3 regions of the Idiomarina sp. Sol25 genome follow, and region 2 is predicted to be linked to each of the others. Evidence: predicted binding sites of a transcription regulator. Region 2 holds the regulator's gene; each other region holds the start of a gene.
What was found. The regulator sigma-54, encoded in region 2, starts transcription at its own class of promoters, with help from an activator protein. The targets are predictions, from matches to a motif close to GTTGGCACGNNNNTNGNNT.
Positions count from the first base shown of each region.

Region 1 (2,273 bases), on a different contig from region 2:
TTAACGACGACAAGTTTATTGTGGATAACCAAGGCAATTATTTGCAGGGGTATCAGGTCGATCGTAACAGCGGCGTTAACTCCTCAGTCGCTCTGGCAACTACGCAGCCCATTCGTATTCCTGATGTAGCCGGTGCACCGCAAAGTACCGATAACGTATTTACTGCGTTTAACGTGGATTCCCGTCGTTCAGAAATTGATGGCACAGCTAACCCATTTGACCCGGAAACTCCCAGCACGTATCACAGTTCTACCTCAGCAACTGTTTATGACTCTCTGGGTGAGTCGCATACACTATCAACGTATTACGTGAAGAGAGATTCCGAGGAAAGTCAGTGGGAGGTGTATGCCACTTTTGACGGCAAGGAAATAGATTTGCAGGCGGCTGACGCGGCTGATGAAGCGACGACAACATCAGTTAAAGGCGCTAAAGGTATCCGACTTGACTTCTTAGGTAACGGAGAACCTGAATTGGATTCCGGGCAAGTGACTTTTGATCCTGGCACCATTGATTTGTCTGGTGATGACTATGATGGTAATCCTTACTTAGATAATGGTGCGGAAGACCAGACTCTTCAATTTAACTTCCAAGATCTAAGTGGCACAACAACGCCAACTCAGTTTGCTTCAGATTTTGAGGTAACTAACCTAGACCAGGACGGCAGTACGGTCGGTCGCTTAACGAATGTTGATATTGGTAAAGATGGTCTTATTGCTGCAACTTATTCAAATGGTGATGTCCAGTATCTGGGGCAGGTGGCCATTGTTCGTTTTGCTAACGAGCAAGGCCTGACTCAAATTGGCGGTACTAAGTGGCGTGAAAGTATTGACTCTGGATCGCCGCTGTCAGGCGAAGCTAATACTGGAACCTTTGGTGGAATCGAAGCGTCAGCGCTGGAAAACTCAAACGTTAACCTGACCAAAGAGTTGGTTGATTTAATTTCAGCCCAGCGTAATTTCCAGGCGAACTCGCGTTCACTTGAAGTGAATAACACCATTAATCAGACCATTCTTCAGATTCGATAATAATTTCGGGTTACTGACTAAAAAAAGACGCCTTTGGGCGTCTTTTTTGTTTTTGGCACGAAATCTGCATTGCTTAACCCAGATGACAAAATTTTGGCTGGAGGTCAGCTATGGACAAGATGCTATGGGTAGCGATGAGCGGCGCGAAAGAAAACATGAACGCTGTCGCTGTTCGTGCCAACAACTTAGCGAACGCCAATACCACGGCGTTTAAAGGCGACTTGCAACAGGCGCGCGCCATGCAAGCCTTTGGCGAAGGTTTACCAACTCGGGTCTTTTCTATGACGGAAAGCCCCGGGCAAAACTTTGCCAGTGGAGCAATACAAACAACCGGCCGGAACATGGATGTTGCCATTAAAGATCAGGGCTGGATTGCGGTCGACGATGGCACTGGCAATGAACGTTATACCCGCAACGGGAGCCTCGAAGTGGGCACTGATGGCTTGTTAAAAAACTCAACAGGCCAGACGGTGCTCGGCAATAACGGCCCCATATTTGTTCCCATGCCCATAGACAACCTGGCAATAGGAGCAAACGGGAATATCTCAATACGCCCGATGGGCGCTCCGGCAAACGCGATGGAAGTGATTGACCGCATTAAATTAGTTAATCCGCCGAACGGCAATATGGAAAAAGGTAACGATGGCCTGTTTAAGTTAAAAGATGACCAGCAAGCCTTAGCCGATGCCAACGTAAAGCTGCAAATTGGCGCTTTGGAAGGCAGTAACGTGAACAGTGTCGAAGAAATGACGCACATGATTGCTCTGCAGCGTCAGTACGAAATGAACGTCAAATTAATGAAAACGGCCGATGAGAACGCCCAGCGTTCCGAGTCGCTGATGAGAATGAGCTAAGCTTAGCCCAGGAGAAAGACCATGAACCCAGCATTATGGATAAGTAAAACCGGACTGGATGCGCAGCAGCGCGATATTTCAGTCATTTCCAACAACCTGGCGAACTCCAGCACCATTGGCTTTAAAAAGAGCCGGGCAGTGTTTGAGGACTTGCTTTACCAGAACATTAACCAGCCGGGCGGTCAGTCGGCACAGGACACCGAGTTACCTAATGGTTTGATGCTTGGCGCCGGTACAAAAGTGGTTGCTACGCAAAAAGCGCATACCCAGGGCAATGTTCAGACAACGGACAACTCGTTGGATGTGATGATTGACGGCAAAGGTTTCTTTCAGGTGTTGATGCCAGATGGAAACATTTCTTATACCCGCAATGGTCAGTTTTCTTTAAATGAAG
Region 1 covers NZ_JAUPEW010000008.1:23,985-26,257, forward strand. Annotated here, with positions in the region: gene flgE (flagellar hook protein FlgE) at 1-1,025, shown strand, start outside; gene Q5L94_RS11130 (flagellar basal body rod protein FlgF) at 1,136-1,879, shown strand; gene flgG (flagellar basal-body rod protein FlgG) at 1,901-2,273, shown strand, end outside.
Region 1: a site for sigma-54 is predicted at 1,077-1,095, ahead of Q5L94_RS11130 (flagellar basal body rod protein FlgF). Genes of this name have one in related genera too.

Region 2 (2,273 bases):
CTTCGTGCTTTGAATCGGCGAAAAGCTCACCGCCATTCACGTGCAGCGTAGCTTCCGCTTTTTGAATCGTTTTTTCAACGTTTAGGATGACGTGAACATTCGTTATATGGTCAAAATGTCTTTCCAGCTTGGCAAATTTTGTGTCCACGTAGTCACGCAGAGCTTCGGTAATATCGATGTGATGACCGGTCAAATTAATTTGCATAACGTCTTCCTTCTGCAGTTAACAAAGTTATAAAAGACTTTTGCGTTGGCTCGATGATGGAATGTTCAACGATTCCCGATACTTCGCAATTGTCCTTCTTGCTACTTGGATACCCTGTTCGGCTATCAGTTCAGCAATCTTACTGTCGCTTAATGGTTTACTGCGATTTTCAGCAGCGACCATCTTCTTAATTAAAGCACGTATTGCCGTGCTTGAACACTCACCACCGCCCTCTGTACTGACATGGCTTGAGAAAAAATATTTCAACTCAAATACACCACTTGGGCAGTGTAAGTATTTTTGTGTCGTTACGCGTGAAATCGTACTTTCATGCATATCGACAGTTTCAGCAACATCGTTCAGTACCATAGGCTTCATAGCCTCTTCACCATGCTCAAAAAAGCCTTGCTGGCGCTGTACTATGCAATTAGCCACCTTCAGCAGCGTATCATTCCTGCTCTCCAGGCTTTTTATGAACCAGCGAGCTTCTTGCGTATGGTTCTTTATGTACTGGCTGTCGGCTACTGACTTTGCCGCTTTACTTAAGGCGGCGTATTCTTCGTTCACTTTTAATTTAGGTACGCTGTCGGGGTTTAATTCGACCATCCAGCGACCATTTTTTTTAGTAACGGCCACGTCAGGAATAACATATTCAACAGGTTGCTGTGCAACTTGCTCGCCCGGATGCGGATGCAATTGTTGAATTAATCGCATAGTCTGGCGTAAATCGTCTTCCGATAACTTCAGTTTACGCTGAATAGTGCGAAAATCGCGACTGCCGAGTAAGTCCATATGTTCAGTCACTAAGCATAAAGCAACCTGCTTGTATTCAGTGTCGTCGCTCAGTTGCCGCAATTGAATGGCAAGGCACTCACTGACACTGCGAGCGCCGACACCAATTGGATCAAAATGCTGAATACGCTTTAGCACCATGCAAACTTCTTCTGCTTCTACTTCGGGCAGACGCACGGCTTCAATAATTTCATCAACATCGACCATTAGGTAGCCGTTGTCGTCTATGGCCTCGATAATGGCTTCCGCTATGGCGGTGTCTTCTTCTGAGAAATGAGAAAGTTGCATCTGCCAGAGTAGGTGATCCTGCAGAGATTCGCTGGTAGAGCCCTGGTAGACTTCAAAATCGCCGTCAAAGGATTTCCCCGAAGAGGCTGCGCCGTTGGCAGGGGTATGACTGGAGTAGGTGTCGTCCCAACTGCTGTCGACCGGCAGTTCGTCAGGCATCTCCTGAGTTTTTATAACGTCGGATGTTTCCCGCTGACTGTCGTCCCTTTCCTCAATGTTGCGGGTTTCAGACTGGTCGGCGTCGTTACTAGTTTCACCTTCAACCTCCAGCAATGGATTACTGTCTAACGCATCCTGAATTTCTGACTGAAGATCGAGCGAGGAAAGCTGCAGCAGGCGGATAGCCTGTTGGAGTTGTGGCGTCATGGTCAGCTGCTGACCAATTTTTAGCTGCAGACTTTGCTTCATAATGACTGTCCCGGTATCACGTTATAGGGTGAACTGCTCACCGAGGTAAACGTCTCTAACCTGTTGATTCGATAATATACTTTCTGCATCGCCGCTGGCAATAAGCTCGCCATGACTGACAATATAAGCGTGTTCACAAACAGACAATGTTTCGCGAACATTGTGGTCAGTAATCAGTACACCAATACCACGTTGTTTCAAATGTTCAACAATCTTTTTAATATCAATAACCGAAATGGGATCCACCCCGGCAAAAGGCTCATCCAGCAAAATAAACGTAGGTTCCGCTGCCAGGGCACGGGCAATTTCGACCCGACGGCGTTCACCACCTGACAGGCTCATGCCCTGACTGTTTGCTATGTGCCCAATATGAAACTCTTCGAGCAAAGCATCAAGTTGCTCTTCACGTTCGTTGGTTGATAGTTCTTTACGAGTTTCCAGAATAGCCATCAGATTATCGCGCACGGTTAACTTCCGAAAAATGGAAGCCTCCTGCGGCAAATAGCCAATACCTCTGCGTGCCCGCTCATGCATTGGCAGCAAGGTAAGGTCATTGTCGTCCAGTAAAATTTGGCCTTTA
Region 2 covers NZ_JAUPEW010000004.1:45,433-47,705, forward strand. Annotated here, with positions in the region: gene hpf (ribosome hibernation promoting factor) at 1-205, opposite strand, end outside; gene Q5L94_RS07510 (RNA polymerase factor sigma-54) at 233-1,693, opposite strand; gene lptB (LPS export ABC transporter ATP-binding protein) at 1,715-2,273, opposite strand, start outside.

Region 3 (2,273 bases), on a different contig from region 2:
CATTCTCGGTATTCAGACCGGTAACGGACGACGCGACCATATCCACAATTGACGCAACTTCTTCTTCACTGAGCGAGCTTCCGCCACGAACATTCAGCATGACCGAGGCTTTAGGTTGCTTTTCGCGACGAGCAAAGACATTTTCTTTGGGTACCGCAAGTAACACTCTGGCAGCAGAGACTTTTCTGATTTCTTCAATAGCGCGCGCTAATTGAACTTCACGAGAATGAAGCAGGCGCTCACGCTCCAGTCGCTGACTAACGCCAAAGCCTGGTTCACTCATTAATATTTCTGAACCGTTGTTGGTCGAATTACCGTAATCAACACCCGCACGGGTTAGCTGCAGTTTAATTGACTCGTAATCTTCTTCCGGAACCGAAACCGTATTGCCGTCCACCTGGTATTCAATACCGTTTGCATCCATGTAGTCGAGGGTGCTGATCAATTCCTGAGTTTCTAACTTACCCAAAGGCCGGTAGGTTGGCTCCTGAGCCCACAACATTATAAAAACTGCAATGGCCACACAAATAGCCAAAGCCAAGACCACAATCACCTGACGCAGCATGTCAAAGTTGCTTAACATCGTCATGATGCTGGTCTTCTCACTGCCGTCATCGTTACCTGAACTGTTGTTATCAGGTAAGTCAGTATCTTGTACCATTAGATCCGTTGATTCAGCCACGACTTATATCTCCAGTGATGCAGCGGTTAAACCGGCATTGACATTATTTCTTTGTACGCATCAACGACTTTGTTGCGCACCTGAACCGTTGCCTCAAACGCTATGCTCGACTTTTGACTGGCAATCATGGTTTGCTCCAGCGTGACATTTGGGTCACCGAGTTCCATGCGGGTTTTTAAATCACCTGAGGTTTGCTGCAGTTCGTTAACATTATCCATTGCGTTTTTCAGCATATTGGAAAAATCAGCCTGAGAGGTATTGCCTTGCAGGGCGTTCACATTCGTAGGCTGATCACGCTGGGAAGCCTGCGTGGCCATAGACTGTAACTGTTGATAAAGTGCGTTTGCTTCCACTTTCATAATTAACCCCGTCAAAAATTCATCACTGACTTTATTTAAGGTTAGTTATGCAAACAGAGTGCCAACTTTTGATCGCGGCGGTGAGGTACAAAGAAAAGCCCTGAGAAACAGGGCTAATGGTAATGGACAAGGTATTTCAAGACCGTATTATGAGCCGGTCAGAGTCAGCCCCTGTTCCCGAATTTTCGCAAGCTTGTAGCGCAACGTGCGAGGACTAATCCCAAGCTCATCGGCAACAGGTTGGCGTTTCCCCTGATGCCGTTGCAGCGCCTCTTTGATAATTTGGTATTCCTGATGGAAAAGTGACTCATCGAGGTTTTCCGACTTATCGTCAGGCGTCTCCACCTGCTCCGGAAACACACTAACGGTTTCCACCGCGTCATTTAGTTCCAGCATAAGGTCCTGTGGCTGAATTTCCCCATCGCGATGCAACACCAGAGCTCTTTGCACTACATTTTCCAGCTCCCGAACGTTGCCCGGCCAGGAATAGCGCTTTAACTGTTGAACTGCTGCGGCGGAGAAATTGACGGGCGTTTTAATACCGGAACGTTGTTTATGTCGCTGCAATAAATTTTCTGCCAGAGGAACGATATCCGCAGGTCGTTCACGTAGAGACTTCCAATGCAGAGGAAACACGTTCAGCCGATACATTAAATCTTCGCGTAATAGCCCTTCGCGCACCGCCTGTTGTAAATCTCGGTTAGAGGTAGCTATTAACCGGACATCCAACTGTATGGTTTTACGTGACCCCAGACGCTCAACCTGGCGCTCCTGAATGACTCGTAACAGCTTAGCCTGCAAGTGCATAGCCATTTCAGTCACTTCATCGAGCAGCAAAGTACCGCCCTGAGCCAGTTCAAATTTACCGGGCGAAGACTGATTAGCGCCCGTAAAGGCACCTTTCTCATAACCAAATAACATCGATTCCAGCATGTTCTCGGGTATGGCTGCGCAGTTAATAGCAATAAAGGGCCCGTCTGAGCGATCCGAATGCTGGTGAATATAACGCGCCAGCACTTCTTTACCGGTACCACTAGGCCCGGTGACCATAACGCTCGCTTCACTAACCGCAACTTTTCGTGCCATAGCCAGCACGGCCTGGCTGGAATCTTCTTCTGCTACCGGCTCAATATCGTTAATTGCACCATCGGGCAAATAACGCTGCACCAGTGTTTGTAGCTTTTCAATTGAAAACGGCTTCGTCAGATAATCGACAGCGCCTTCACGCATAG
Region 3 covers NZ_JAUPEW010000006.1:20,362-22,634, forward strand. Annotated here, with positions in the region: gene fliF (flagellar basal-body MS-ring/collar protein FliF) at 1-661, opposite strand, end outside; gene fliE (flagellar hook-basal body complex protein FliE) at 709-1,041, opposite strand; gene Q5L94_RS09695 (sigma-54 dependent transcriptional regulator) at 1,189-2,273, opposite strand, start outside.
Region 3: a site for sigma-54 is predicted at 1,089-1,107, ahead of fliE (flagellar hook-basal body complex protein FliE). Genes of this name have one in related genera too.